Regions from separate parts of the Micromonospora inositola genome, predicted to be linked through region 4. Evidence: predicted binding sites of a transcription regulator. Region 4 holds the regulator's gene; each other region holds the start of a gene.
The links. The regulator HrcA, encoded in region 4, represses chaperone genes, less so after heat shock. The targets are predictions, from matches to a motif close to GGTTNGCACNCTCNNNNNGAGNGTGCNAACC.

Region 1: the regulator HrcA is predicted to act here: its motif matches at 1,578-1,608, upstream of groL (chaperonin GroEL).
Region 2: the regulator HrcA is predicted to act here: its motif matches at 5,106-5,136, upstream of groL (chaperonin GroEL).
Region 3: the regulator HrcA is predicted to act here: its motif matches at 3,916-3,946, upstream of groES (co-chaperone GroES).

Annotation. Positions count from the first base shown of each region.
Region 1 is NZ_LT607754.1:4,166,740-4,173,940, reverse strand. It holds gene GA0070613_RS19990 (M15 family metallopeptidase) at 1-330, shown strand, start outside; gene GA0070613_RS19985 (hypothetical protein) at 478-720, shown strand; gene GA0070613_RS19980 (recombinase family protein) at 788-1,534, shown strand; gene groL (chaperonin GroEL) at 1,706-3,277, shown strand; gene GA0070613_RS19970 (BON domain-containing protein) at 3,423-4,094, opposite strand; gene GA0070613_RS19960 (response regulator) at 4,947-5,624, opposite strand; gene GA0070613_RS19955 (sensor histidine kinase) at 5,621-6,799, opposite strand; gene GA0070613_RS19950 (hypothetical protein) at 6,978-7,201, shown strand, end outside.
Region 2 is NZ_LT607754.1:2,372,638-2,379,838, forward strand. It holds gene GA0070613_RS11350 (GNAT family N-acetyltransferase) at 1-528, shown strand, start outside; gene GA0070613_RS11355 (hypothetical protein) at 518-979, opposite strand; gene paaN (phenylacetic acid degradation protein PaaN) at 1,117-2,790, shown strand; gene GA0070613_RS11365 (GNAT family N-acetyltransferase) at 2,836-3,366, opposite strand; gene GA0070613_RS11370 (cold-shock protein) at 3,591-3,794, shown strand; gene GA0070613_RS11375 (hypothetical protein) at 3,904-5,058, shown strand; gene groL (chaperonin GroEL) at 5,336-6,958, shown strand; gene GA0070613_RS11385 (hypothetical protein) at 7,023-7,201, opposite strand, start outside.
Region 3 is NZ_LT607754.1:2,740,872-2,748,072, reverse strand. It holds gene GA0070613_RS13240 (molybdopterin-dependent oxidoreductase) at 1-1,635, opposite strand, end outside; gene groL (chaperonin GroEL) at 1,759-3,399, opposite strand; gene groES (co-chaperone GroES) at 3,470-3,784, opposite strand; gene GA0070613_RS13225 (THUMP-like domain-containing protein) at 4,133-5,320, shown strand; gene ybaK (Cys-tRNA(Pro) deacylase) at 5,364-5,843, shown strand; gene GA0070613_RS13215 (sugar ABC transporter substrate-binding protein) at 6,104-7,195, shown strand.
Region 4 is NZ_LT607754.1:3,323,066-3,330,266, reverse strand. It holds gene GA0070613_RS15990 (SDR family NAD(P)-dependent oxidoreductase) at 1-337, shown strand, start outside; gene GA0070613_RS15985 (16S rRNA (uracil(1498)-N(3))-methyltransferase) at 356-1,090, opposite strand; gene dnaJ (molecular chaperone DnaJ) at 1,092-2,237, opposite strand; gene hrcA (heat-inducible transcriptional repressor HrcA) at 2,311-3,333, opposite strand; gene GA0070613_RS15970 (DUF4870 domain-containing protein) at 3,563-4,165, shown strand; gene hemW (radical SAM family heme chaperone HemW) at 4,209-5,432, opposite strand; gene GA0070613_RS15960 (enoyl-CoA hydratase-related protein) at 5,452-6,246, shown strand; gene GA0070613_RS15955 (hypothetical protein) at 6,354-7,201, shown strand, end outside.

The sequences.
Region 1 (7,201 bases), 840 kb from region 4:
GCCAGCAAGTACATCTCGCCGCCCGAGGTGGCTCCGCACAGTACCGGCGGGACGGTCGACCTCACGCTCTGTACGGCCGATGGGCTCGAACTGGACCTGGGCACGATCGTCAACGCCAGCCCGGTGGACAGCGCCAACGCCTGCTTCACCGGATCACCCGACATCTCGCCGCAGGCCCGCACCAATCGCGCCATCCTGGGCCACGCGCTGTCGTCCGCCGGCATGGTCAACTACCCGACCGAATGGTGGCACTGGTCGTTCGGCGACCGCTACTGGGCGCTGAGCACCGGGGCCGCCCGGACCCGGTACGGGCCAGTAGATCTGCCGTGAGGCGGCTGTACGAGATTGATCTGTTGCGGATCATCGCAGCCCTGGCGGTGGTGATCTTCCATTACACCTTCTCCGGCTGGATGCAGGGGCTTTCACCGGTCTCGTTCCCGGGGGCTCGGCGAGGTGTCCCGGTACGGTTATCTCGGCGTGGACCTGTTCATTGTGATCAGCGGTTTCGTCGTGCTGTTGTCCGCGTGGGACCGCAGGCCCCGGGCGTTCGTCGTCTCCCGGATCGTGCGGCTCTACCCGGCCTTCTGGATCGCGGTCACGGTTGTCGTCGTCATGCCGGCGAGCATGCCGACGGCGGGGATCACCGCGGTTTCATCGCGGTTCACGCCCACCGGCAAGCCACGAAACCAGCGGCACCAGGTGACGAACCTCCACAAGTAGGTGCACAACGCCTAGCTGGGACGGTGAGGCCATAACCGGTGGCAGGCACGCCGATCATGGAGGTCCTATGGCGATGCGCATGGATGTGATCCCCGGACAGGCCACTCTTGCGTCGTGGGCGGCCCAGCAGCGAAAGGTCCGGCCGCGGCGGTTCACCTCGTCGGCGGATGGGCTGCGGTTCGCGTTCTACGGCCGGATGTCCACAACGGACTGCCAGGATCGGGCGTCGTCGTGCCGGTGGCAGCGCGACTACGCCCAGGACCTGGTCGCCGGTCATGGTCGGATCGTGGCCGAGTTCTTCGACGAGGGTGTCTCCCGCCGGTTGGCCTGGCCGGACCGGCCGCAGGCGGCACGGCTGCTCGCCGCCGTGGCGGACCCGGCGCGCGGGTTCGACGCGATCGTCGTGGGCGAGTACGAAAGCGCCTTCCACGGCCAACAGCTCGAACAGCTGACCCCCACCATCGTCCGGCACGGGGTGCAGCTGTGGCTGCCGGAGACCTACGGGCCGGTGGACTTCGACAACCCCCGACAGTTGGCGCTGCTGGACCTGCTGGGCGTGGTCTCCCAGCGGGAGGTGTCCCGAGCCCGGCACCGCACCTCCGCGGCCATGCGCGCCCAAGCCGAACTGCAGGGTCGACGCCTCGGCGGCCGGCCACCCTACGGCTACCGACTCGTGGCCGCCGGACCTCATCCGAACCACGCCCACGCCGCCTGGGGCGGCGCCTGCATCGCCTGGAAGCCGACCCGGTCACCGCCCCGTACGTCCGATGGATCTTCGAGCGGCGGGTGTTGGGATCCGACCACGGGAGGATGATCTTCGCGTTCCTTGCACTCTCAGGCGGCGAGTGCTAGACCGTAGTTAGCACTCGCCCTGTGCGAGTGCTAGCCGAATGGGATGAGCCCTCTGGTGGGGCGTGCGCGTACGTCATCGCAGGTCGGTCCGATCAGTGCTGCATGTCAGCACGACGAGTAGAGGACGACGCAGATGGCCAAGTTGATCGCATTTGGTGAAGACGCCCGTCGCGGCCTCGAACGTGGCATGAACATCCTCGCCGACACGGTGAAGGTGACGCTGGGCCCGAAGGGCCGCAACGTCGTGCTGGCAAGCAGCTGGGGCGCGCCGACCATCACCAACGACGGTGTCAGCATCGCCAAGGAGATCGAGCTCGACGACCCGTACGAGAAGCTCGGTGCCGAGCTGGTCAAGGAAGTCGCCAAGAAAACCGACGACGTGGCCGGCGACGGCACCACGACGGCGACCGTCCTGGCCCAGGCCCTGGTACGGGAGGGGCTGCGCAACGTCGCCGCGGGCGCGAACCCGATCGCGCTCAAGCGCGGCATCGAGCAGGCCGTGGCCGCGGTGACCGAGGCGTTACGTAACCAGGCCCAGGACGTCGAGACCAGAGCGCAGATCGCGGCCACCGCGTCCATCTCCGCCGCCGACGCAAGCGTCGGTGAACTCATCGCCGAGGCGATGGACAAGGTCGGCAAGGAAGGCGTCATCACCGTCGAGGAGAGCAACACCTTCGGCCTGGAGCTGGAGCTCACCGAGGGCATGCGCTTCGACAAGGGCTACATCTCGCCCTACTTCGTCACCGACACGGAACGGATGGAAGCCGTTCTCGACGACCCGTACCTCCTCATCGTCGAGAACAGGATCTCGAACCTGACCGACCTGCTCCCGATCCTGGAGAAGGTCATGCAGGCGGGCAAGCCGCTGGCCATCGTCGCCGAGGACGTCGAGGCCGAGGCTCTCGCAACCCTGATCGTCAACAAGGTCCGTGGCACTTTCACGTCGCTGGCTGTCAAGGCACCCGGCTTCGGTGACCGCCGCAAGGCCATGCTGGCCGACCTTGCCGTCCTCACCAATGGTCAGGTCGTCAGCGACACCGTAGGTCTCACGCTGGAAAACGTCACCCTCGACATGCTCGGCCGGGCCCGCAAGGTGGTCGCCACCGTGGACGAGACCACCATCGTCGACGGTGCCGGTGACGTGGAGCAGATCGCCGGCCGGGTCGCCCAGCTCCGCGCCGAGATCGACAACAGTGACTCCGACTACGACCGGGAGAAGCTGCAGGAGCGGCTGGCCAAGCTGGCCGGCGGCATCGCGGTGATCAAGGTCGGTGCGGCCACCGAGGTGGAGCTCAAGGAGCGCAAGCACCGCATCGAGGACGCCGTCCGCAACGCCAAGGCCGCCATCGAAGAGGGCCTGCTCCCCGGCGGCGGCGTGGCCTTGGCCAACGCCGCGGTCACGGCGTTCGACAAGCTCGACCTTGCCGGTGACGAGGCCACCGGCGCGAACATCGTGCGGGTCGCGTTGACCGCGCCGCTCAAGCAGATCGCCAGCAACGCCGGCCTTGAGGGCGGCGTGGTGGCAGAGAAGGTCAACTCACTTCCCGCCGGCCACGGCCTCGATGCTGCCACCGGCGAGTACGTCGACATGATCAAGGCGGGTATCGTCGAACCGGCCAAGGTGACCCGTTCCGCGCTGCAGAACGCCGCGTCGATCGCCGCGCTGTTTCTGACCACCGAGGTACTCGTCGCCGACAAGCCATAGACGCCCGGCGTCGGCTTGCCGGGCAGCGACGACCTTCGGGGCTGTCACAGACCGGGGCCGGCCAGTGCGGCTGCGTGCCGCACTGGCCGGCCCCGTCAAGGGATTGAGCTGTCGTGCCGTCAGGGACGGCGGGGTGGACCCGGAATCAGGCGGTGACGGTGAGCTGGTTCTTGACGCTGGTCACGCCGGAACATGACCACGACACCTTCTCGGCCTGACGGCGTTCGGCCCACGATCGCACGGACCCGCGCAGCGTCACCTCCGCGCCGTTGACATCAGCCTTGATCTGGTGGGAGTCGAGCTGGGCGTTGCGCAGGATCGCCCCGTCGATCGCGGCTTTCAGATCGTCGGACGCTGGAGTGGTCGCGATCAGTCTGATGGTGTTGGCGACCGCGGTGACGCCCTTGAGGTACATGACCGCGCGTGCCGCGGCCTCCCGCTGGTACTGCCAGTTGACGGTGCCGGACAGGGTGACCACGTGATCGCGGACCCCTGCCTTGACTGTGTCGGAGGGTACGTCGACCGCCCAGCTGAGCATCTGGTTCGCCGCCTCGGCGATGTCGCTGTCCTTGGCGCCGGACACGCCCGGGTCGCGGACCACGATGTCGTCGGTGACGGCCTGAACGCCGGCTACTCGCATGGCCGCCCGTTTCGCCGTATGCCGCTCGGGCAGGCTGCCCACGTCGCCGGAGAGTGTCACCACGCCGCCGTTCGCCAGCACCACGAGATGCGCGGCGTCGATGCTGGAATCAAACAACAGTTCGTCGGTTACGTTGGTCTGCAGGTCCTTGTCGCTCCTCCGGACAGTCTGTGTCATAGGCCAACCATGACCCTCCGGCTGTCAGCACGCCAGCCGATTTGGTGCATATTCGAATAAATCTTGAGATTGATTCTCAACTGCATGTGTTTAACATGTTATGCCGGCTTATTTGGTGCGGCATTGTTTGTCACCACTGCGGGGTGACTCTCCACGGTGGTCCCGCATCCCACACCGGCGATGTCGAGAGCGGTCCTCAAAGCCTCGGCCGTGATTGGTGTCATCCCGGTTGCGGCGATTCGAGCACGATGTCGTGCCGACGTACCCCTCGCGGCCCTCATCGCCGCGACCCGAAACTGCGCACCCTGTGCACCCTCGTCGGCGACCGTCACCTCGCCGTACCCGTCGAACACGAAAAGCAGTTCCGCCGCACGCTGCGCGCCCTCGGTCACACCATCGCCACCTCGACGGGATGAACCAGGCCGCAACGGCCCAACAACCACTTCCTCGCAGGGCAGACCGCGTCGGCTGGGGGACTCGAGCATGCCGAGCCCGTCCTCGCCGCGGCCATCCCCAGGGCAATCACCGGCACACTGTTGCCGCCAGCTGAGGCGAGCACGACCATCGCCCGCCGCAGCCGCACGACCGAGCCGGTGCCCCGACGCACCAGACGTTGCAGCCGTTGACCCTCTTGATCACTCAATCGACGTACCCGAACCGGCTCTGCCACCCCGACAGCCTGACGGCCCCACGCCGGCCCAGCCCTTCACTCAGGCCGGCGTGTCACCAACACCGCCAACGTTTGTGGTCAGAGCACTAGATAACTATCCCGGGCATTCTCGCCGCGTACCTGGCCGACAGCGATTACGAATGGCTGATAGGAGTGAGCCGCGCCGGGAAGTGGTGCACACCTCACGGTGCTGGGGGTCTGTCGCCAGTGCGGGGGCGGACAAGACCCGACTCGTAGGCGAGGACCACGGCCTCGGCGCGGCTCTCGAGGCCGAGTTTGGAGAGCACGCGCGCGACATGCGTCTTGACGGTGGCCTCACCGAGAAACAGGCGCTCGGCGATCAGCCGGTTCGTCATGCCCTGCGCGAGGAATTGGAGGACTTCCAGCTCTCGCGGGGTCAGGTGACCCAGCTGGACCGGTGGGGGTCCGGCATCGGCGGTGCGTAGTCCATCGACGAGCCTTCGCGAGACGGTGAGGTCGAGGACCGTTGCTCCCTGAGCCGCGCCACGGATGGCCGTGATGATGCGTTCCTCTGGAGCGTCCTTGAGCAGGTACCCAGTGGCGCCGGCCGTCATGGCGCGGCGCACCTCGCGATCGGCGTGGAAGGTCGTCAGTACGAGCACCGCCGGCGGCGGCGTGACCGACCGCAATATCTGATAGGTGGCTTCGGCTCCGTCCCAGCGCGGCATCCGCAGGTCCATGAGGACGACGTCCGGCGTGGTGCGACGGGCGACCTCGACGGCTTCCACGCCATCGGCCGCCTCGCCGACGACGTCTATGTCCGGCTCGGCGGTCAGGATCATGCGGAGGCCGCTGCGGATGAGGTGTTCATCGTCGACGAGGATGACGCGGATTGTCATGACGGCTGTCCGTCGAACGGCAGGACGGCGTGCACGGTGTGCCGCCCGTGACCGTCGGCACCGACGTGCAGGGTGCCGCCCGTTAACCGCACCCGCTCGCGTAGCCCGACCAGCCCCCGGCCGGTGCCGGCCACGCCACCCCCGATGCCGGCGCCGACCGCCGCGTCGGCCAGCAGGCCAGCCGTCCCGTTGCCGGAGTCGACCCGCACGTCGATTCCGTCGGCCCGGTAGGTGACCGTGACGCGGGCCGGCGTCCCCCCACCGTGGCGCAGCGCGTTCGTCAGAGCCTCCTGGACGACGCGGTAGGCCGACACGTCGATGCTGGCCGCATGCCGGGTCGGCGCTCCGGTCACCTGGAGCGTCACCGGCAGGCCAGCGGCGGCGACCCGGTGGACGAGCGCCTCGAGCTCGGCCGGGCCCGACCGCACCTCCGACTCATCCCCGTCCTGGTCGGGATCGCCCAAGAGGGCGAGCATCCGCCGCAACTCGTCGATCGCGTCGCTACCCATGTCCTCGATTGCGTCCAATGCTCGGCGCACCTGCTCCGGATCCGTGTCGATGCATCGGCGGGCGCCGCGCGCCTGGACGACGATGACGGTCACAGCGTGAGCGACGACGTCGTGCAGCTCCCGCGCGATCCGTCGGCGCTCGGCGGCGACCGCCTCGCGTTCGCCCGCCTCGCGCATCCGCTCGCCCTCGACCACGGCCAGTTGTGCCATCCGCGCCCGCCGGTCCCGTCGGTGCATGGCCCTGCCGACCGCCCAGGCGAGCAGACCCCACAGGCTGTTCACGGCGACGGACCCAACGTCATAGTCCATCAGCAGGCTGCGCACCACCCCGGCCACGACCACGACCGCCGTCCCAGCCAGGCCCGGGCGGATCGGGGCGTACGCGCCGATCGCGTACGCGGCGACCAGCAGCGCCAGCGCCTGGATCAGGCTCTCGGTCGGGTGCGGGGCCAGCAAGGGATAAGCCGCGAAGCAGGCCGCGACGACTCCCGTGGAGGGCAGGGGCGCGGCCCGGCGCCAGACCAGGCCGATTGTCATCGCGAGCGTCGTGATCAGCGAGGGTTCCGGGTCCGCGGCCAACGCCGGGATCGCGACAATCTCGACCACGGCCAGGACGGCCAGGCACGCGGGCAGGACAGTGTCCGACCAGGTGAGACGGTGAGGCACGCCAAAACGATAGGTGCCCGGCCGGACCAGGCACATCCGCAATCCGGTGGACCCGGGCGGCAGAGGTCCGTCGCGGTGATGACGTGCGTCCCCCGATCGCCGGACGACCTGGCGCGGTTCGGCTTCCTAATGTCACGCCGAACCCGCCCACCGGGCGGGCCATGACAGTGGAGGAACCATGACCGCGCCGTACATCAGCATCCGACGCCGGGCCGCGCTCGCCGGCCTGGTTGTCGGCCCGCTTCTGCTCACCGCCGGCGAGCTCGTCCAGCCCGATTCCGGCGACGGCGCCGACGGGATGGCCGCCGCCATCGCGCAGTCTGCGGACGCCTGGCTCATCGGCTGGACGCTGACGATGCTCGGCGCCGCCGTCATCCTGCCCGGCCTAGCCGCGCTCAGCGC
Region 2 (7,201 bases), 950 kb from region 4:
GCGCTCGACGCCCTGGCCGCCGACGCCCGGGCGCACGCCACCGGCTACCGCACCGTCCGCTGGCAGGGCGACACCCCCGAGGAGTACGCCGCCGACGTGGCCTACCTCGACGGCCGGCTGATGACCGACGCGCCGCTGGGCGAACTGGAATGGGAGCCGGAGCAGGTGGACGTCGCTCGGTTGCGGGGCACCGAACGGGCGCTGGACGCCCGGGGCCGCCGGCGCTACCACCATGCGGCCGTGCACGCCGCGACCGGCCGGGTGGTCGCCTGGACCCTGATCGACCTGGGTCCGAGCGCCGACTGGCACGCGTTCCAGCAGATCACCATCGTCGACCCGGCGCACCGGGGGCACCGGCTCGGCCTGCTCACCAAGGTGGAGAACCTGCGCTGGGTGCTCGGCCACGAGCCGGCGCTGCGGGTGATCGACACCTGGAACGCCGCCGAGAACCGACACATGATCACGATCAACGAGCAGCTCGGGTTCCGCCCGGTCGACGCCTGGACGGACTGGCAGCTCACTCTCTGAGCCCGCCGTCGACGTTGCCGGCCGGGTGCAGTCGCCGCACCAGCTCCTCGACCGCCCGGTCGAAGTCGGTGTCTGGCGCGAACTGGTGCCCGCCGATCTTCGGCGGCACGTACATCGCGGTGAGGGTCGCGGCGAGCAGTCGGCACAGCGCCTTGCCGACCAGGCCGGTGCGGCGGCCGGGCGGCAGCATCCAGATGGCGATGTTGGCGAGCATGAAGGGCAGGAGCAGGACCAGCGAGAAGGTCCGGGTCGCGGTTCCGCCGGCGAGCCGGCTCCAGCTGTACGCCTCCAACGTGGCGCCTCCGGCGCCGTGCGGGTCCCCGAAACCGGGGCGTACCTGGTAGAAGCCGGCGTCCCGGTCGCCGGCCACCCGGCTCACGATCGGCCGATCCAGCATCGCCTCGGGGCCGCGATCGGCGACCCCGTGCACCCTGATCTCGGTGGTTCCCACCCGCGGCCGTCCCCCTCCTTCCGTCGGCCGCGCGGTTACCCGGACCCGGCCCGACCATTCCGCGGAGCGGCAGGCGAGGATCCGACTTGTGACACGCCCCTACTGATCTGGTGGCTTGCTGTTGCATGATGGCGGGCATGACGGAGACCCCGCACCCCCTGTACGACAGGCACGCCGACACCCTGAACCGGGCGCTGACCGCGATCACGGAGCGCGGGTACTGGTCCGCCTACCCTGAGTCGCCGAGCCCCCGGGTGTACGGCGAGACCGCCGCCGCCGACGGGAAGGCCGCCTTCGAGGCGTACCTGAACGGCGACTTCCCCCTCGACCAGCCGGGCGACGGCGACACCGTCGCCACCGAGGCCAGCCCGTTCGGGCTGGAGCTGGACGTGCGCTACCCGCACGCCCACGCCGACCAGCTGGTGGGCGCCGCGACGGTCGCGCTCCCGGCCTGGCGGGACGCCGGTCCGCAGGCCCGGGTGGGCGTCTGCCTGGAGATCCTGGACCGGCTGCACAAGCACATCTTCGAGCTGGCCAACGCGGTGCAGTTCACCAGCGGCCAGGCCTTCGTGATGGCCTTCCAGGCCGGTGGCGCGCACGCGCTGGACCGGGCGCTGGAGGCGGTCGCCTACGCGTACGCCGAGATGACCCGGCACCCGGGCACGGCCGGCTGGGAGAAGGCCGCCGGCAAGGGCGACCCGCTGCGGATGACCAAGACCTTCCACGTGGTGCCGCGGGGCGTGGCGCTGGTGATCGGCTGCAACACCTTCCCGACCTGGAACTCGTACCCGGGGCTCTTCGCCTCCCTGGTCACCGGCAACCCGGTGGTCGTGAAGCCGCACCCGCGCGCCGTCCTGCCGCTCGCCATCACGGTGAAGTACGCCCGCGAGGTGCTCGCCGAGGCCGGCTTCGACCCGAACCTGGTGCTGCTCGCCCCCGAGGCGCCGGGCGAGCAGCTCGCCTCGACCCTGGCCCTGCACCCGGCCGTGAAGATCGTCGACTTCACCGGCTCCACCGAGTACGGCGACTGGCTGGAGGCGAACGCCCGGCAGGCCGCCGTCTACACCGAGAAGGCCGGCCTGAACACGGTGGTGATCGACTCCACCGACGACTTCGCCGGGCTGTGCCGCAACCTGGGCTTCACGCTGACCCTGTACAGCGGCCAGATGTGCACCACCTCGCAGAACCTGCTGATCCCCCGGGACGGCATCGCCACCGACCAGGGGCACAAGAGCTTCGACGAGGTGGCGGCGGGTATCGCCGCGACGGTCGGCAAGCTCACCGCCGACCCGGCCCGCGGCGTCGAGCTGACCGGCGCGATCGTCAACGACGGCGTGCTGGCGCGCCTCGACGAGGTCACCAAGGTCGGCGAGCCGGTGCTGGAGTCGCGTACCGTCGAGCACCCCTCCTTCCCCGGCGCGGTGGTCCGGACGCCGACCATCGTCAAGCTGGCCGCCGACGACACCGCGACCTACTCGCGGGAGTGGTTCGGGCCGATCTCGTTCGCTGTCGCCACCGACTCCACCGCGCACAGCCTGGAGATCCTCCGCCGCACGGTGGGGGAGAAGGGCGCGCTGACCGCGGCGGTCTACTCGACCGACGAGGCGGTGCTGGACGCGGCCGAGGCGGCGGCGATCGACGCCGGCGTGCACCTGTCCTGCAACCTGACCGGCGGCGTCTTCGTCAACCAGTCGGCGGCGTTCTCCGACTTCCACGGCAGCGGCGCCAACCCGGCCGCCAACGCCGCGCTGACCGACGGCGCGTACGTGGCGAACCGGTTCCGCATCGTGCAGAGCCGCCGGCACGCCTGACCGGGCGGTACGGCCCGTCCCCGGCCAGGGGACGGGCCGGTCCGCTCAGGCGGGACGGCGCATCTGGAGCTCGCGCAGCGTCGGGATCTTCGGGTGCGGCACCCGCACGCCCGTGTCCACGAAACCCAGCCGCTGGTACGCGCGGTAGGCGCGGTCGTTGCCGACCACCACCTCCAGCATCAGCTCGGGCCGGCCGCACGCGCGGGACCAGGCCGCCACCTCGTCGACCAGGTCGGCGAGCAGTCCGCTGCCCCGCCAGGCCGGGGTGAGGTAGACGGCGTAGATCACGGTGAGGCCGGGCTCGTCCGGGGCGACGGTGCCGCCGGCGTGACCGACGAACCGGCCGCCGGGGTCGGCGACGAACTGGGCGGTCATGCCGCCGTGCGCCACGGCGGCGATCCGGGCCGCGTAGTCGGCGTGCGGGCGGGCGGCGGCCTCCGCCACGGTCTCCAGGAAGGCCAGCGGCGCGTCGGCGAGCATCTCCAGCCGCAGCGCCCGCATCCGGGCGGCGTCCTCCGGGCGGATCCGGCGGACGGTGGCCGTCCGGGCGGCTGTCATGGTCGGCGCGATCGTCATGTCGCATGCATACCGGAGGGACGCCCGTCCATGTCGTGCCGGGCCCGATCCTGGCCGGAATATGCCCGATTTGCGGTCGTGCGCCGTCGTCACGCCTCGTGTAGCGTGCGATTTCGGTCACCGATTCAGCGGCCGTCGCCGATCGCCGAAACGGTGGTCCGGGCGCGGGCTCGGCCCCGCGTCCCGGGGGTCGAGGAACGCCGCGCAGAGTGAGGAAGTGCACCGTGGCAGAGGGCACCGTGAAGTGGTTCAACGCCGAAAAGGGCTACGGCTTCATCGCCGTCGACGGCGGGCAGGACGTCTTCGTCCACTTCTCCGCGATCGAGATGGACGGCTACAAGGCGCTGGACGACGGCCAGCGGGTCGAGTTCGAGATCGCCCAGGGCCAGAAGGGCCCGCAGGCCGAGCGCGTCCGCGTCATCGCCTGACTCCGCGCCGCCGTTTCCGCGGCATCTCCACCCCGATCGGGGGGCTGCGCTGCGGGCGCGCACCGTGGAAGATCATGAGCCGTTCCAGCATCGCCGCTGAGGAGGGTTCATGTCCGACCAGCCCCCGTCGGGTCCCGTCGATCCGGTCACTCCGACCTCACCCGGTGCCCCGCAGCCGGTCGATCCGATCCGGCCACCGGCGCCGGTCACCGACCCGCTGGCGGCACCCGGCCCGGAGGCACGGCCGGTCGTGTCCGGGCAGCACGTCCCGGCGGATCCGGTGGCACCCGCGCAGCCGCAAGGGTGGGTCTGGGGCGCCCCCGCCGGCCCGTACCCCGGCGCGCCGTACGCCGGCGGGCCCTACCCGGCCATCCCCTACCCCGGCGCGCCGTACCCCGGCTGGTACCCCGCGGGCGGCGGCTGGGATCCGAACGATCCGTTGGTCACGCCGCCGCACGCCGGCATCGGCGGCTGGTTCGCCCGCTGCACCGGCGCGCTGCGTCGCGGCTGGCGCCTGCTGGTGCCGATCATGCTGCTCACCCAGGCGGCACCGGCGGCGGTGGTCTCGGTGCTCTCCCTCGCCCTCGCCCCGTCGGGGGAGGTGGCCACCGCGCCCGACGGGGCCCCGGTCCTGCCCGACGGCTACTTCGGGGACGTGCTGACCTTCTACGTCGCGGTGCTCGCCGCCAGCCTGCTCCTCGGCCCCGTGCAGAGCCTGGGCTGGGCCGCGGGGACCTGGGTGGTCACCCGGCAGGCGGCCGACGAGCCGGTCGGCCTCGGCGCGGCGTTCCGCTACGGGCTGCGCCGGTTGCTCGGCCTCTGGGGCTGGACGCTGTTGAGCTCGCTGCTCATCGGCTTGGGCGCCTGCTTCTGCCTGCTGCCCGGAATCTACCTGGCCTTCGCGTTCGCCCTGGTCGGCCCGGTCTACCTGTTCGAGCGGGAGAACCCGATCGGCCGCTCCTTCCGGATCTTCCACCAGCGGGTCGGCATGGTGCTGGGCCGGGTCGCGCTGGTCGCCGCGGCGCTGCTCCTCGGCGCCCTGGTCGGCGTGGTGCTGGAGGCGGTCGGCCAACTGCCGTTCGGCACCCACCCGATGGACTCCCCGGGCACGGCTGCCGGCGCGGTCGGGGTGGCCCTGCTGGCGGCCGTGCTGGCCGTCCCGGTCTACCTGGCCCAGTTGGTGGGCCTGCTCGCCACCTACGCCGAGCAGCGGGCCCATGAGGGGCCGGTGAACGCCGCCCGGCTGGCGGCGGAACTCGGCTGAGCGGCGGCATCGTGCTTGCACTCGGCAAGGGAGAGTGCTAAACAGGTCATTGGCACTCGCATACCGTGAGTGCCAATGGTCGGGGCGGTAGGGCCACGGCCGCGCCGGCGTCTCGATGGCGCCGGGGTGGCACATGGCCGGTCGTCGCGGGCTGTCCGGCCCGACCGAGGAGACGTCGTCGTCGCCAGGTGGCGACGTCGCCAAGGTGCGTACACCAGGCGGCCCATCCGGGAGACACACTCGGGTGGCCCGTGAGTGTCCAGGAGGACAACGCCGTATGGCCAAGATGATCGCGTTCGACGAAGAGGCGCGCCGCGGCCTCGAGCGGGGCATGAACCAGCTCGCCGACGCCGTGAAGGTGACGCTCGGCCCCAAGGGCCGCAACGTCGTGCTCGAGAAGAAGTGGGGTGCCCCCACCATCACGAACGATGGTGTGAGCATCGCCAAGGAGATCGAGCTCGAGGACCCGTACGAGAAGATCGGCGCCGAGCTGGTCAAGGAGGTCGCCAAGAAGACCGACGACGTGGCCGGTGACGGCACGACGACGGCGACCGTCCTGGCCCAGGCCCTGGTTCGCGAGGGCCTGCGCAACGTGGCCGCCGGTGCCAACCCGATGGCCCTGAAGCGGGGCATCGAGGCCGCCGTGGCCAGCGTCTCGGAGGAGCTGTCCAAGCTCGCCAAGGACATCGAGACCAAGGAGCAGATCGCCTCCACCGCCTCCATCTCCGCCGGTGACAGCACCGTCGGTGAGATCATCGCCGAGGCGATGGACAAGGTCGGCAAGGAAGGCGTCATCACCGTCGAGGAGAGCAACACCTTCGGCCTGGAGCTCGAGCTCACCGAGGGTATGCGCTTCGACAAGGGCTACATCTCCGCGTACTTCATGACCGACCCGGAGCGTATGGAGGCCGTCTTCGACGACCCGTACCTCCTGATCGTCAACAGCAAGATCTCGTCGGTGAAGGACCTGCTCCCGATCCTCGAGAAGGTCATGCAGTCGGGCAAGCCGCTGCTGATCATCTCTGAGGACATCGAGGGCGAGGCCCTGGCCACCCTGGTGGTCAACAAGGTCCGCGGCACCTTCAAGTCGGTCGCCGTCAAGGCGCCGGGCTTCGGTGACCGCCGCAAGGCCATGCTGGCCGACATCGCCATCCTCACCGGTGGCCAGGTCATCAGCGAGGAGGTCGGCCTCAAGCTGGACGCCGTCGGCCTCGACATGCTGGGCCGCGCCCGCAAGGTCGTGGTGACCAAGGACGAGACCACCATCGTCGACGGCGCCGGTGACGCCGAGCAGATCCAGGGTCGGGTCAACCAGATCCGCGCCGAGATCGAGAAGAGCGACTCCGACTACGACCGGGAGAAGCTGCAGGAGCGCCTGGCCAAGCTGGCCGGCGGTGTTGCGGTGATCAAGGTCGGCGCGGCCACCGAGGTCGAGCTCAAGGAGCGCAAGCACCGCATCGAGGACGCCGTCCGCAACGCGAAGGCCGCCGTCGAGGAGGGCATCGTCCCGGGTGGTGGCGTCGCGCTGGTGCAGGCCGGCAAGACCGCCTTCGACAAGCTGGACCTGACCGGCGACGAGGCGACCGGCGCGCAGATCGTCAAGATCGCGCTGGACGCCCCGCTGCGGCAGATCGCCGTCAACGCCGGCCTCGAGGGTGGCGTGGTCGTCGAGCACGTCCGCAACATCGAGCCGGGTCACGGCCTGAACGCCGCCAACGGCGAGTACGTCGACCTGCTGGCCGCGGGCATCATCGACCCGGCCAAGGTGACCCGCTCGGCGCTGCAGAACGCCGCGTCGATCGCGGCGCTCTTCCTCACCACCGAGGCCGTCGTGGCGGACAAGCCGGAGAAGACCCCGGCCGCCCCGGCTGGTCCGGGTGGCGGGGAGATGGACTTCTGAGTCCAGTTCCACCGAACGCCGAAAGGGGGCGGGCCGCGTCAGCGGTCCGCCCCCTTTCCGTCCGTCACGTCGGCAGTGGCCGCTGGTTGCGTCGTTTGTTCGTCCGGTCGTACGGCGGCGGGATCCGGACCGGCTCGTCGACCGGTTGCCGGGTCTCCTCGGCGGCTGGTGGGTCGGCGCCGGCCAGCTCCGCCAGCTGCTCGGCGTCGCCGTAGTCGAGCCGGTCGAACGGCAGTTGCCCGG
Region 3 (7,201 bases), 580 kb from region 4:
CTCGACCGGCCGGCGCTCCGGCGTCTGGGTGACGCCGTCGGCGTCCGTGGCCCGCACCTGGAGGGTGTGCTCGCCCGGGGTGGCCGCCCAGCGCCAGGACCACTGCACCCAGGTGTCCACCGAGACCGTCGGGGCGAGCGTCGCCTCCCGCCAGGGGCCGCCGTCGACGCGTACCTCGACCTTGCGGATGCCCCGGTGCTGGGCCCAGGCCACCCCGGCGACCATCACCGGACCGGCGGTGAGCCGGTTGCGCGACCGGGGCGTGTCGATCCGCGACTCGGTCTTGATCGGCCCCTGCGCCGACCAACCGCGCGGCACCCAGTACGCGTCGAAGTCGGCGAAGCTGGTCAGCTCCAGCTCGGTCACCCACTTGCAGGCCGAGACGTAGCCGTACAGCCCCGGCACCACCATCCGCACCGGGAAGCCGTGCTCGACCGGCAGCGGCTCCCCGTTCATCCCGACCGCGAGCAGCGCGTCCCGCCCGTCCCGCAGCACCGCGGTCGGGGTGCCGCAGGTCCAGCCGTCGACCGAACGGCCGACCACCTGGTCGGCGTCCTCCTCCGGTTCGGCCTCGTCGAGCAGCTCCTTGATCGGCACGCCCAGCCAGCGCGCGTTGCCGATCAGGTCCCCGCCCACGTCGTTGGAGACGCAGGCCAGGGTGACGTACCGCTCCACCATCGGCCGGGCGAGCAGGTCGGCGAAGCTCAGCTCGATCTCCCGGCGCACCCGGCCGTGGATGCGCAGCCGCCAGGTCGCCGGGTCCACCTGCGGCACCACCAGGGCGGTGTCGATCCGGTAGAACCCCGAGTTCGGGGTCACGTACGGGGCGAGCTGGGCCAGCGAGAGGTCGGCGCCGGCCGGTACCGCCGGCCCGGCGGCCAACGGGGTCGGCAACGCGACGGCCCGCCGGGCCGCCGACACGCCCCGCCGCCCGGCCAGCCAGTGCCCGCCGATCCCGGCCACCGCGGCCACGCCCATCAGCGTCCCGACCCCGGTCAGGAAGCGCCGCCGCCCGTCGGGGTCGACCTCGTCGCCACCGGCTGCGGGTCGCACCGCCGGCTCGACGGGCCGGTCCTCGGCCTCGGCCGGCTCGCCGGGCCGGGCAGCCGCCGCGGTCTCCGCGCCCGGGCCCGGAGCCGGTTCCCGGCCGGGTGGGACCGGCGGCGCCGGGGCGGCCGGTGGCGACCACGACCAGAGCTCGGGTTGCAGCGGCCCGGCCAGGAGCAGCCAGAGTGCCATCGCGCCGAGCGCACCGCCGATCAGCGAGGGGAGCGCGTCGAAGACGTTCGCGCCGGCCCGGGTCAGCGCGGCGGCCACCCCGAGGGCGGCGAAGGCCGCGATGCCGGCCAGCCCGATCCAGAGCCGGCGGGCGGCCAGCACCCCCAGCACCGCGGCGAACCCGGCCAGCAGCACCGCCGTCCCGACCAGCAGGGCGATCTTGTCGTACGTGCCGAAGAGCGAGATGGCGAACTGCTTCAGGGTCTCGGGGACCACGTCGACGATCAGCCCGCCGACCGCGATCAGCGGCGCGGAACGGGCGCCGGTGAGGACGGCCACCGGTTCGGCGGCGCCGATCGCCACGGCGGCGGCGGTGATCCCGGCCAGCGCGGCGTACCCGCGGGACGTGGTGGTCATCGGACCAGTCTTGTCGATCACGGCGCCGGACCGGTAGCGGCGTCAGCGTTCCGTAACCAGATACGGGTCAGGGCACACCGTCGGCGTGACGGTGTGCCCTGACGTCGTCCGTACGGCGTCGGGTCAGAAGCCCGGGCCGTGCTGGTGACCGTGGCCGTGGCCGTGGCCACCGGCGGCGGCCGGCTCGGCCTTCTCCGGCTTCTCCACCACGAGGCTCTCGGTGGTGAGCAGCAGGCCGGCGATCGACGCGGCGTTGGTGACCGCGTTGCGGGTCACCTTCACCGGGTCGATGATGCCGGACTTGACCAGGTCGACGTACTGGCCGGCGGCGGCGTCGAGGCCGTTGCCCCATTCCTTGCCGGCGACCTTCTGCACCACCACGTAGCCGTCGTGGCCCGCGTTCTGGGCGATCCAGCGCAGCGGCTCGACCAGCGCCTTGCGCACGATCGAGACGCCGGTCTTCTCGTCACCGGTGAAGCCCAGGTCGTCGTCGAGCACCGGCAGGATCTGGGCCAGGGCGGCGCCGCCGCCGGGGACCGTACCCTCCTCGACCGCGGCCTTGGTCGCCGCGATGGCGTCCTCGATGCGGTGCTTGCGCTCCTTCATCTCGACCTCGGTCGCCGCGCCCACCTTGATGACCGCGATGCCGCCGGAGAGCTTCGCCAGCCGCTCGGCCAGCTTCTCCCGGTCCCACTCGGAGTCCGAGGCCTCGATCTCCTTGCGGATCTGGGCGATCCGGTCGGCGACCTCGGAGGCCTGGCCGCCACCGTCGACGACGGTGGTGTTCTCCTTGTCGACCACCACGCGCCGGGCGGTGCCCAGCACCTCGAGGCCGACCTGGTCGAGCTTGTAGCCGAGCTCGGGCGCGACCAGCTCGGCGCCGGTCAGGATCGCCATGTCCTGGAGCATCGCCTTGCGACGGTCACCGAAGCCGGGGGCCTTCACCGCGCAGACCTTGAGGGTCTTGCGGATGGCGTTGACCACCAGCGTGGACAGGGCCTGGCCCTCGACGTCCTCGGCGATGATCAGGAGCGGCTTGTTGTTCTGGAGGACCTTCTCCAGCAGCGGCAGCAGCTCCTCGATCGCCGAGATCTTCTGCGTGGTGATCAGGATGTACGGGTCCTCCAGGACCGACTCCTGCCCCTCCACGTCGGTGACGAAGTTCGGGGAGATGAAGCCCTTGTCGAACTGGAGACCCTCGGTCACCTCCAGCTCGGTGGTGAGCGCGGAGCCCTCCTCGACGGTGATGACACCGTCGCGGCCGACCTTCTCCATCGCCTCGGCGATCAGCTCGCCGATGGTGGCATCCTGCGCGGAGATCGTCGCGACGTGCGCGACGGACTCCTTGTCGGCCACCTCGACGGCCCGGCCGAGCAGCGCCTCGGAGACCTTGGCGGCCGCCGCGTCGATGCCCCGCTTGAGGCCGGCCGGGTTGGCGCCGGCGGTCACGTTGCGCAAGCCCTCGCGGACCATCGCCTGGGCCAGCACTGTCGCGGTGGTGGTCCCGTCGCCGGCGACGTCGTTGGTCTTGGTCGCCACCTCCTTGACCAGCTGCGCGCCGAGGTTCTCGTACGGGTTGGTGAGCTCGATCTCCTTGGCGATGGTCACGCCATCGTTGGTGATCGTCGGCGCACCGAATTTCTTGTCCAGGACGACGTTGCGCCCGCGCGGGCCGAGGGTGACCTTGACCGTGTCCGCGAGGGCGTTGACACCGTGCTCGAGCAGGTGTCGGGCGTCGTCCGAGAAGCTCAGGATCTTCGCCATGAATGTCCCTTCGAAGCGACGTTGCCCCGGCCCGGCGAGCCGGACCGGGGCAACGACACTGATCGGTTGCTTACTTCTCGATGACCGCGAGGACGTCGCGGGCGGAGAGCACCAGGTACTCCTCGCCGGCGTACTTGACCTCGGTGCCGCCGTACTTCGAGTAGATGACGGTGTCGCCGACCTTGACGTCAACCGGGATCCGGTTGCCCTTGTCGTCGACTCGGCCCGGGCCGACAGCGAGGACGGTGCCCTCCTGCGGCTTCTCCTTGGCGGTGTCGGGGATCACGATGCCCGACGCCGTGGTGGTCTCAGCCTCGTTCGCCTGGACCAGGATCCGGTCCTCGAGCGGCTTGATCGCAACCTTGGTCGCGGTAGTCACGGGCATACCCTCCTGGGGTACTGGTTTCGTTGCCGGACGGCAAGCCGAACGGCGTCAATCTGCCACATGCCACCGGGCGGGGCCGTCGTCGCGGGTGCCGGTCCGCCTGGCGTTCAGCGCCCGGGCCGAGGCCCGGAAGCTGGCACCCTCGATGGGAGAGTGCTAATCGCAGGTTATTCCTCGGCTAGCACTCCGTCAAGGAGAGTGCCAATCCACCGCCCGGCGCGTCGCCCCGACTAGCATGATCGACTCCGCTTGCGGAAGGACGCGGCATCCCGGCGGCCGACACCCCGACCTGCCGCACCCGGGCCCCCGCCCGGCCGGCCCGTGCGCGCGGACGGGGAGAATGGCGCGGTGGATCTCGACCAGCTGGCCGCGCTGCGTACCGCCGAGGGGTCGGCCGCGCTCGCCGCGGCCACCGAGGTGGCCGGCGGCGACCCGCTGGCCGCGGCCGCCGCGCTCCGCTCGGCCGGCGTGCCGGCCGGGCTGGCCGCCGCCGCGCTCACCCAGGCCGAGCTGCGCCGCCGCGCCGCCGGCAAGTTCGGACCGGCCGCCGCCGGGATGTTCCTCACCCGGGCCGGGCTGGAACAGGCCACCCGCCGGGTGGTCGCCGACCGGCGGGCCGCGCGGCTGCGCGCCGCCGGGGTGCGCACCCTGGCCGACCTGGGCTGCGGCCTCGGCGCGGACGCGCTCGCCGCCGCCCGCGCCGGGATCCGGGTGTACGGCGTGGAGGCCGACCCGGTGACCGCCGCGATGGCCGCCGCCAACGCCGAGGCGGCGGGGCTCGCCGAGTCGTTCACGGTGGAGTGCGGCGACGCGACCGCCTTCGACGTCAGCCGGGTGGACGGGGTGTTCTGCGACCCGGCCCGGCGCAAGGCCGGCACCGGGCGGCGGATCTTCGACCCGAACTCCTACTCACCGCCGTGGGACTTCGTGACCGGACTCGCCGAGCGGGTGCCGCACACCGTGGTCAAGGTGGCCCCGGGACTGGACCACGCGCTGATCCCGGCCGGCGCCGAGGCGGAATGGGTCAGCGTGGACGGCGACCTGGTCGAGGCCGCGCTCTGGTGCGGCCGGCTCGCCGAGGTCCCCCGCCGGGCCACCCTGCTGCGCGGCGACACCCCGCACGTGCTGACCGGATCCGGCGCGGCGGAGGCCCCGGTCGGACCGGCCCGCCGGTTCCTGTACGACCCGGATTCGGCGGTGGTCCGCGCGCACCTGGTCGCCGAGCTGGCCGGGGAGCTGGACGCGACCCTGGCCGACCCGAGCATTGCCTACCTGTACGCCGACTCCCCGGTCCGCACCCCGTACGCCCGCTGCCTGGAGGTGACCGACGTGCTGCCGTTCTCGCTCAAGCGGCTGCGCGCCCTGCTCCGGGACCGCCGGGTGGGCCGGGTGGAGATCCTCAAGCGCGGCTCGGCGCTGGAGCCGGAGAAGCTGCGCCGGGACCTGCGGCTCTCCGGCGAGGCGGCGGCGAGCCTGGTGCTGACCCGGGTGGCCGGCGCGCCCACCGTGCTCGTCGGCCACCCGGTGCCCGCCTGAATTTCGGCTCGCCCGGCGGCCGGGTCCGGGTTAGCTTGGCGGCATGGCGGGACAGGGCACTCCGGCGACCGCGCTGCTCGCGAAGCAGAAGATCACCCACAGCACCCACCCATACGACGTCTCCCCCGCGGCGCCGAACTACGGCGCCCTGGTCGCGGCGGCGCTCGGGGTGCCGCCGGAGCGGGTGTTCAAGTCGCTGGTCACCGAGGTGGACGGCGGGCTCACCGTGGCGGTCGTGCCGGTCACCGGGGAGCTGGACCTCAAGGCCCTGGCCGCCGCGGTCGGCGGCAAGCGGGCGACCATGGCCGACCGCACGGTGGCCGAGCGGGCCACCGGGTACGTCCGCGGCGGCATCAGTCCCCTCGGCCAGCGCAGGCGCCTCCCGACGGTGGTCGACGCCTCGGCGCTGGACCACCCGACCGTGTACGTCTCGGCGGGGCGCCGCGGGCTCCAGCTCCAACTGAACCCCACGGACCTGATCGCCCTGACCGCCGCGGTGACCGCCCCGCTCGCCGTCCGCTGACCGCGGGGCGCGACGGCGGGCCGGCGACTGCCGGATGGGAACCGGTGTCCGGCAACCCGGGAGGAACCGGAGGTCAGTTGCGTTGCCGAATTGTTACTGGCGGCAACAAACCGCTGACCAGTACGGTCTTGTGCGCCCGTGCGGCGAACAATAGGTTGCCCGGAACAACAAACCGCTGGCGGCGCGGCAGCGGCTCACCGGCGCACCCTCACCCACCACGCCCCCTCGAGTTCCGTCCCCCTTGAAAGGAACCGTGCAGAATGCGCAGAGGGATCCTCACCGTCGCCGCAGTCGGCCTGCTGGCCGCGGGAAACCTCACCGCCTGCGGTAACGACGCCGCTGAGGATGCCGCGAGCCGCCCCAAGCCGAAGATCGGCGTCATCCTGCCAGACAGCGCCTCGTCGAACCGGTGGGAGACCGCGGACCGCAGATACCTGGAGGCCGCGTTCAAGGCGGCCGGGGTGGACTACGACATCCAGAACGCCCAGAACGACAAGGCGCGATTCGTGACCATCGCCGAACAGATGATCACGAATGGGGTGACCGCCCTCATGATCACCAATCTCGATTCGGGTACCGGGAAGGCGGTCCTGGACAAGGCGACCCAGAAGGGCGTCGCCACCATCGACTACGACCGGCCCACCCTGGGCGGTTCCGCGCAGTACTACGTCAGCTTCGACAACGTCGCGGTCGGCAGACTGCAGGGCGAGGGCCTGGTCAAGTGCCTCACCGACAAGGGCGTGCAGAATCCGGTGGTCGCCGAGCTGAACGGCTCGCCGACCGACAACAACGCGGCCCAGTTCAAGGAGGGCTACGACTCGGTCCTGGCGCCGAGGTACGACGCGAAGGAGTACCTCAAGGGCCCCGACCAGTCGGTGCCCGAGTGGAACAACACCACCGGCGGCACGATCTTCGAGCAGATGCTGACCCAGACGAACGGCCGGATCGACGCCGTCGTCGCCGCCAACGACGGGCTGGCCAACGCCGTCATCTCCGTGCTGACGAAGAACAAGGTCAACGGCAAGGTCCCCGTCACCGGCCAGGACGCCGACGCCCAGGCCCTGCAGCACATCCTCTCCGGAGACCAGTGCATGACCGTGTACAAGCCGGTCAAGACGGAGGCCGAGGCGGCGGCCGACCTGGCGATCGCGCTGGCCAGGGGCGAGAAGAAGAAGACCGAGCAGAGCTTCCGCGACCCCAAGGGCAACCGGAACGTCCCCGCCGTGCTGCTGGGCGCCCAGGCCATCACCAGGGAGACGGTGAAGAACGTCATCGCGGACGGCTACGTCGACAAGGCCGACGTGTGCACCGCGAAGTACGCCGACCTGTGCGCCCAGGCCGGCATCGGCTGAGCCGAC
Region 4 (7,201 bases):
CGTCTCCTCGCGGGGCGCGTTCCGGGGCGAACCGCAGCAGCCCGCCTACGGGGCGAGCAAGGCGGGGCTGAACGCGCTCGGCCAGTCGCTGGCCCTGGCCCTCGCCCCGTACGGCATCGCGGTGGCCACGGTGGCGCCCGGCTTCGTCGAGACGGACATGACCACCGAATATCTGGCCGGCGAGCCCGGCGAGACGATCCGCGCCCAGAGCCCGTTCAACCGGGTCGCCCGTCCCGAGGAGATCGCCGCCGCCGTCCACTGGCTGGCCAGCCCCGAGGCCGAGTGGGCCTCCGGCACCATCGTCGACCTCAACGGCGCCTCCTACCTCCGCACCTGACCCGGGTCCAGCCCCGGGTTACCAGCGGGAGAGGCGCGTCGAGAGGACGCTCAGGGCGGCGATGCCGGCCGTGGACGTCCGGAGCACCGACGGGCCCAGCCGGACCGGGCGGGCGCCGGCCTCGCGGAAGGCCGACAGCTCGGCCGGGGCGATGCCGCCCTCGGGGCCGACCACCAGCACGATCTCGCCCGTGGCGGGCAGGTCGGCGGTGGTCAGCCCGTCCTCGGCCTCCTCGTGCAGCACGAACGCGGCGGCGGCGCCCGCGATCCGCCGGACGACCGTCTGGGTGGACTCGTCCGGGGACCCGGCCACCACCGGCAGCCAGGCCCGGCGGGCCTGCTTGGCCGCCTCCCGGGCGGTCGCCGCCCACTTCTCCCGGGCCCGTACGCCCCGGTCGCCGCGCCACTGCGCCACCGAGCGGGACGCCGCCCAGGGGACGATCTCGTCCACCCCGACCTCGGTCATCGCCTGCACGGCCAGCTCGCCCCGGTCGCCCTTGGCGATGCCCTGCACCACCACGAGCCGCGGGACGGACGCGTCGACGTACCCCCGGGAGGTGACCTGGAGGTCGAGGGTGCCCTTGCCGACGGCGGTGACCACGGCGGCGGCCGTGCCACCCCGGCCGTCGGCGAGCAGCAGTTCCTCGCCGACCCGCAGCCGCTGCACGTTCGCGGCGTGGTGCCCCTCGGGACCGTCCAGCGTCAGCGCGTCACCGGTGGGCAGCGCCTCCACCAGGAACAGCGGCGCGGACACCTCAGGCGTGCCCGTTGAACGCGTCGCGCATCCGGGAGAAGAACCCGCCCTGCTTGGTCAGCTCGGCGACCTCCTCGCCGCGGGTCTTGGCGAAGTCGCGCAGCATCTTCTCCTGGTCGGCGTCGAGCTTGGTCGGGGTCCGCACGTCCAGGTGGACGTAGAGGTCGCCGCGGCCGGTGCCGCGCAGGTGCGGCACGCCGCGGGCGCGCAGCCGCAGGGTGCTGCCCGGCTGGGTGCCCGCCTTGACGTCGACCGGCTCCTCGCTGTCCAGCGTCTTGATGGTCAGCCGGGTGCCGAGCGCGGCGGCGGTCATCGGCACGGTGACCCGGCAGTGCAGGTCGTCGCCCTTGCGGGAGTAGACGTCGTGCGGCCGCTCGTGGATCTCCACGTACAGGTCGCCGGCGGTGCCGCCGCCCGGGCCGACCTCGCCCTGCTGGGCCAGCCGGATCCGCATGCCGTCCTCGACCCCGGCCGGGATCTTGACGGTCAGCGAGCGGCGGGTCCGCACCCGGCCGTCACCGGCACAGGTCGGGCAGGGGTGCGGGATGGTGGTGCCGTACCCCTGGCAGACGGTGCACGGCCGGGCGGAGACCACCTGGCCCAGGAAGGTCCGCTGCACCGACTGCACCTCGCCCCGGCCGCCGCACGCCTCGCAGGTGGCCAGGTGGGTGCCGGCTGCGGTGCCGGCGCCGGAGCAGGTGGTGCAGAGCACGGCGGTGTCGACGGTGATCGGCGCCTCGACGCCGAACGCGGTCTCGTGCAGGTCCAGTTCCAGCCGCAGGATCGCGTCCGCGCCCGGCCGCGTCCGCGGGCGCGGCCCCCGGGCGCCACCGGCAGCGCCGCCGAAGAAGGCGTCCATGATGTCCTGGAAGCCGACGAACGGGCCGGCCCCGCCGGGACCACCCGGGCCGCCGGCACCCCCGCCGCCGGGCGCGAGCGGGTCGCCCCCGAGGTCGACGATCTGCCGTTTCCGGTCGTCCGAGAGGACCTCGTACGCGGCGTTGATGTCCTTGAACTTCTCCTGTGCCTCCGGATCCGGATTCACGTCCGGGTGGAACTGCCGCGCCAGCTTGCGGTAGGCGCGCTTGATCTCGTCGTCGGAGGCCTCCCGGCTCACGCCGAGAATGCCGTAGTAGTCCCTGGCCACTGCGTTCCGTGTCCTCATGTTCGTCTCGCGTTGCGCCGGTCGGCGGCCGGAGCCGGCCGTCGGCCCTGACTGGTCAGTTCTGGGCCAGCAACTCGCCCACGTAGCGTGCCACGGCCCGCACCGTGGCGATGTTGCCGGGGTAGTCCATCCGGGTGGGCCCGAGCACGCCCAGACCGCCGACGATGGTCGCCCCCGGGCCGTACCCGGTGCTCACCACCGAGGCGGCGCGCAGGTTGTCGATCTCGTTCTCGTCGCCGATCAGCACCCGGGTGGTGCTCGGCTCGGCCTCGCCGATCAGCTTGAGCAGCACGACCTCCTCCTCGAGCGCCTCCAGGATGGGACGCAGCGAGCCCTGGAAGTCGAGCAGTCCGCCGCGGGTGAGGTTGGCCGTGCCGGCCAGCGCGATCCGCTCCTCGTGCCGCTCCACCAGCGTCTCCAGCAGCACGCTGGAGAGCGTGGTCATGGCGCCCCGCAGGTGCGGGGCCGACTCGTCGACCAGCGCCTGGACCAGCGGCGGGGTCTCCGAGAGCCGGGTGCCGACCAGCTTCTCGTTGACCAGCCGGCGCAGGTCGGTGACGTCGTCGGCGGGGATCGGCGCGGGCAGCTCGACCAGCCGCTGCTCCACCCGCCCGGTGTCGGCGATCATGACCAGCATCAGCCGGGTGGTGGAGATCGGCACCAGCTCCAGGTGGCGCACCGAGGAGCGGGCCAGGCTCGGGTACTGCACCACGGCGACCTGGCGGGTGAGCTGGGCCAGCAGCCGGACCGTGCGGTGCACCACGTCGTCCAGGTCGACCGCGCCGACCAGGAAGCGCTCGATCGCCCGGCGCTCGGCCGGGCTGAGCGGCTTGACCCGGGAGAGCCGGTCGACGAAGAGCCGGTACCCGCGGTCGGTGGGCACCCGGCCCGCGCTGGTGTGCGGCTGCCGGATGTAGCCCTCCTCCTCGAGCACCGCCATGTCGTTGCGCACGGTCGCCGGGGAGACGCCCAGCTGGTGCCGCTCGACCAGGGCCTTGCTCCCCACCGGCTCCTGCGTGGCGACGTAGTCCTCGACGATCGCGCGCAGCACGGCGAGCTTGCGGTCGTCGAGACCCATCTCCCACCTCCTGACGCACCTGGACCCGCCGGCGCACGGCGCCGGCCGGGCGTCTGGCACTCGACTGTAGCGAGTGCCAGTCTACGTCGGCGTCACCCCTGACGCGATGATCAGCGACGGACCACCGGTGCGGCCCGCCGCACAGCCGCCGCGCCAGAGCCGTTCAGCCGGACATCCCGGGCGGTGTCGCTCTGGTGCCGCCTTGCGGGCAACCCCTACCGTGACGTTCATGACTGAACCACCTCGCCCTCCCGGAGCGGGGGACGCCGGCGCCCAGCCGCCGGACCCGACCCCGCCGTCGGCACCGTACGGCTCGTCGGCGGACGAGCCGCCCACCGCACCACTGTCCGGGGCGCCGGGCGCGGGCGGCTATCCCCCGCCCGGTGGCTACCCACCTCCGGGCGGCTACCCACCTCCGGGCGGCTACCCGCCCCCGGGCGCCGGCTATCCGACCGGCGGCGCGTACGGCGCCCCGAGCGGCGGCTGGGCCAACAACGAGGACAAGACCTGGGCGCTCATCGCGCACTTCGGCGGCGCGGCGGCGATGTTCGTCAGCGCCGGCGTGCTGGGCTGGCTTCCGCCGCTGGTCGCCATGCTGGCCCGGGGCAACCAGTCGCCGACGGTGCGCCAGCACGCGGTCGCGGCGCTCAACTTCCAGCTGCTCTGGTCGATCGTCGGCCTGGTCGGCTGGATCCTGGCCTGCATCGCGATCGGGTTCCTCGCGGTCGGCGCGGCGGTCATCCTCGGCATCGTGTTCGGCGTCCTCGCGGGCGTCAAGGCCAACGAGGGTCAGCTGTACCGCTATCCGATGAGCATCAGCCTGGTCAAGTGACGCCCCGCCCGGCCGGCCCACGGGTCGGCCGGGCGTCCGGCGGTCAGGGCAGCAGGTCGCGGACCACCGCGTCGGCCAGCAGCCGGCCGCGCAGGGTGAGCACCGCCCGGCCGGCCGCATACTCCGGCGCGGCCAGCAGCCCGCCGGCCAGGGCCCGTTCGGCCCCGGCCCGCCCCGTGTCGTCCAGCACGGCGAGCGGCAGCCCGGAGGACAGCCGCAGCCGCAGCATGACGTCCTCCATGTGCGCCTCGTCGGGCGTGAGCACCTCCCGGGCCAGGCCGGGTGACTCACCGGCGGCGAGCCGCTCGGCGTACGTCGTCGGGTGCTTGACGTTCCACCAGCGCACCCCGCCGACATGGCTGTGCGCCCCCGGCCCGAGGCCCCACCAGTCCGCGCCCGTCCAGTAGAGCAGGTTGTGCCGGCAGCGGGCCGCCTCCGAGCGGGCCCAGTTGGAGACCTCGTACCAGGAGAAACCGGCAGCGTCGAGGGCGGCCTCCGCGGCCAGGTAGCGGTCCGCCGCCACGTCGTCGCTCGGGTACGGCAGCTCGCCGCGCCGCATCCGCGCGGCCAGCCGGGTGCCGTCCTCCACGATCAGGGCGTACGCGCTGACGTGGTCCACCCCGGCCGCGACCACCTGGTCCAGGGAGGCGGCGAAGTCCTCGGCCCGCTCGCCCGGCGTGCCGTAGATCAGGTCGAGGTTGACGTGCTCGAACCCGGCGTCGCGCGCCTCCAGGGCGGCGGCCGTGGCCCGCCCGGCGCTGTGCTTGCGGTCGAGGATCGCCAGCACCCCCGGCGCGGCGGACTGCATGCCCAGCGAGATCCGGGTGTAGCCCGCGGCCCGCAGCGTCTTCAGCGACTCCGGCGTGACCGATTCGGGGTTTGCCTCGGTGGTCACCTCGGCGTCGGCGGCAAGCCCCCAGACCCGGTCGATCCCGTCCAGGATGCGGGCCAGGTCGTCGGCGGGCAGCAGGGTGGGCGTGCCGCCGCCGACGAAGACGGTGTCCACCCGCGGCGGCGGGCTGCCACCCAGCACCCGGCCGGCGAGGGCCAGCTCGGCCAGCACCGTGTCGGCGTACGACTCGCGGCTGGCCCCGCCCCCCAGCTCCGCGGCGGTGTACGTGTTGAAGTCGCAGTAGCCGCAGCGACTGGCGCAGAACGGGACGTGCAGGTACACGCCGAAACCGCGCGCGCCGACCGCGCGGGTGGCGGCAGCGGGCAGCGATCCGTCGCGCGGGACGGATTCGCCTTCTGGAAGAGCGCCGGGCATGGCAACTAGTGTGCCCGGCATGACCTCTCCGGACGCTCTCGTGCGGGTCGCCACGGCCCGTGGGGTGACCACCCTCACCCTGGACAGCCCGCACAACCGCAACGCGCTCTCCACCCCGCTGATGACCGAGCTGCTGGCCGGGCTGGCCGCGGCGGTCGCCGACGACGCGGTCCGGGCCGTCGTGCTGGACCACACCGGCCCGGTCTTCTGCTCCGGCGCCGACCTGAAGGAGACCGCCGCCGCGTACGCCAGCGGCACCGTGCCGGCCGGGATGCTGGGCGACGTGCTGGTCGCCGTGCGGGAGTGCCCGAAGCCGGTGCTGGCGAAGGTCGCCGGGCCGGCGCGGGCCGGTGGGCTGGGATTGATCGCCGCGGCCGACCTGGCGGTCTGCGCCGAGGAGGCGACGTTCGCCTTCACCGAGGTGCGGATCGGGGTGATCCCGGCGGTCATCTCGGCGACCGTGCTGCCCCGGCTGCAGCCCCGGGCCGCCGCCGAGCTGTACCTGACCGGGGACACCTTCGACGGCCGCCGGGCCGCCGAGATCGGCCTGGTCACCGCGGCCGTGCCGGCGGACGGGCTGGACGCGGCGGTGGCGCGTTACCGCGACTCGCTGGTCCGGGGTGCGCCGCGGGCCCTGGCGGGCGCGAAGGAGCTGCTGCGCCGGCCGGCCGCCACCGACCTGCGCACCGAGATCGCCGAGTTGGCCGCCCTCTCCACCGGGTACTTCCTCTCGGCCGAAGGCCGGGAGGGCGTGCTCGCCTTCCGCGAAAAGAGGGCCGCGGCCTGGGTGCCGACCGGGGACGCCGGCGACTGAGCACGAACGCTCCGGGTGGCCGGTTGGTGACGGAACGGGAGGCAACCGGTCGGACGACCCGGGCGGCGCGGCGGGGGACGTACGCTTGGCGGACTGTCGAACAGGGGGTGCGGGTGCGAACTCGGGCAATCGGGGCAGCCGGTGTGGTAGTGGCCGTCGTCGCCGTCCTCGGGATCTGGTTCGTGGTCCGGCACGTCGGGCATCAGCTCCGCCTCCCGACGGCCAGCCGCATCTGCACCGTCCAGGCCGACGGCCGGGTCGTGCTCGGCGCCGACCAGATGGCCAACGCGGCCACCATCGCCGCGATCGGCGTGCAGCGGAAGATGCCGGAGCGGGCCGTGGTGGTGGCGCTGGCGACGGCGTACCAGGAGTCGCACCTGAAGAACCTCGCCCACGGCGACCGGGACTCGCTCGGCCTGTTCCAGCAACGCCCGAGCCAGGGCTGGGGCACCGCGGAGGACATCCAGGACCCGCGGTACGCGGCGAACCGGTTCTACGCGGCCCTGAAGAAGGTTCGGGGCTGGGAGGAGATGCGGGTCACCGAGGCCGCCCAGCGGGTGCAGCGGTCGGCCTATCCCGAGGCCTACCAGAAGTGGGCGGACGAGTCGCAGGTCCTCACCCGCGCGCTGCTCGGCCACGCGACCGGCGCGGTGGCCTGCACGGTCGGGCCGACGCCGACGATGCGCGGCCAGGTCGCCGCGGCCGCGTTGATCCAGGGGCTGACCCTGGACTGGGGGTTGCCGGGCGTCGCCTCGCCGACCGACCTGACCGGGCTGGCGGTGTCGGCGCCGGACAGCCGCAACGGCTGGCGGTACGCGCACTGGCTGGTGTCGCACGCCGACGACCACGGCGTGAAACGGGTCCGTTTCGGCGGCCTGGAGTGGACCGCCGAGCAGGGCACCTGGGCCAAGGTGGCCGACGGGCGGACGGCACCGACCCAGGTGCTGGCGGAGGT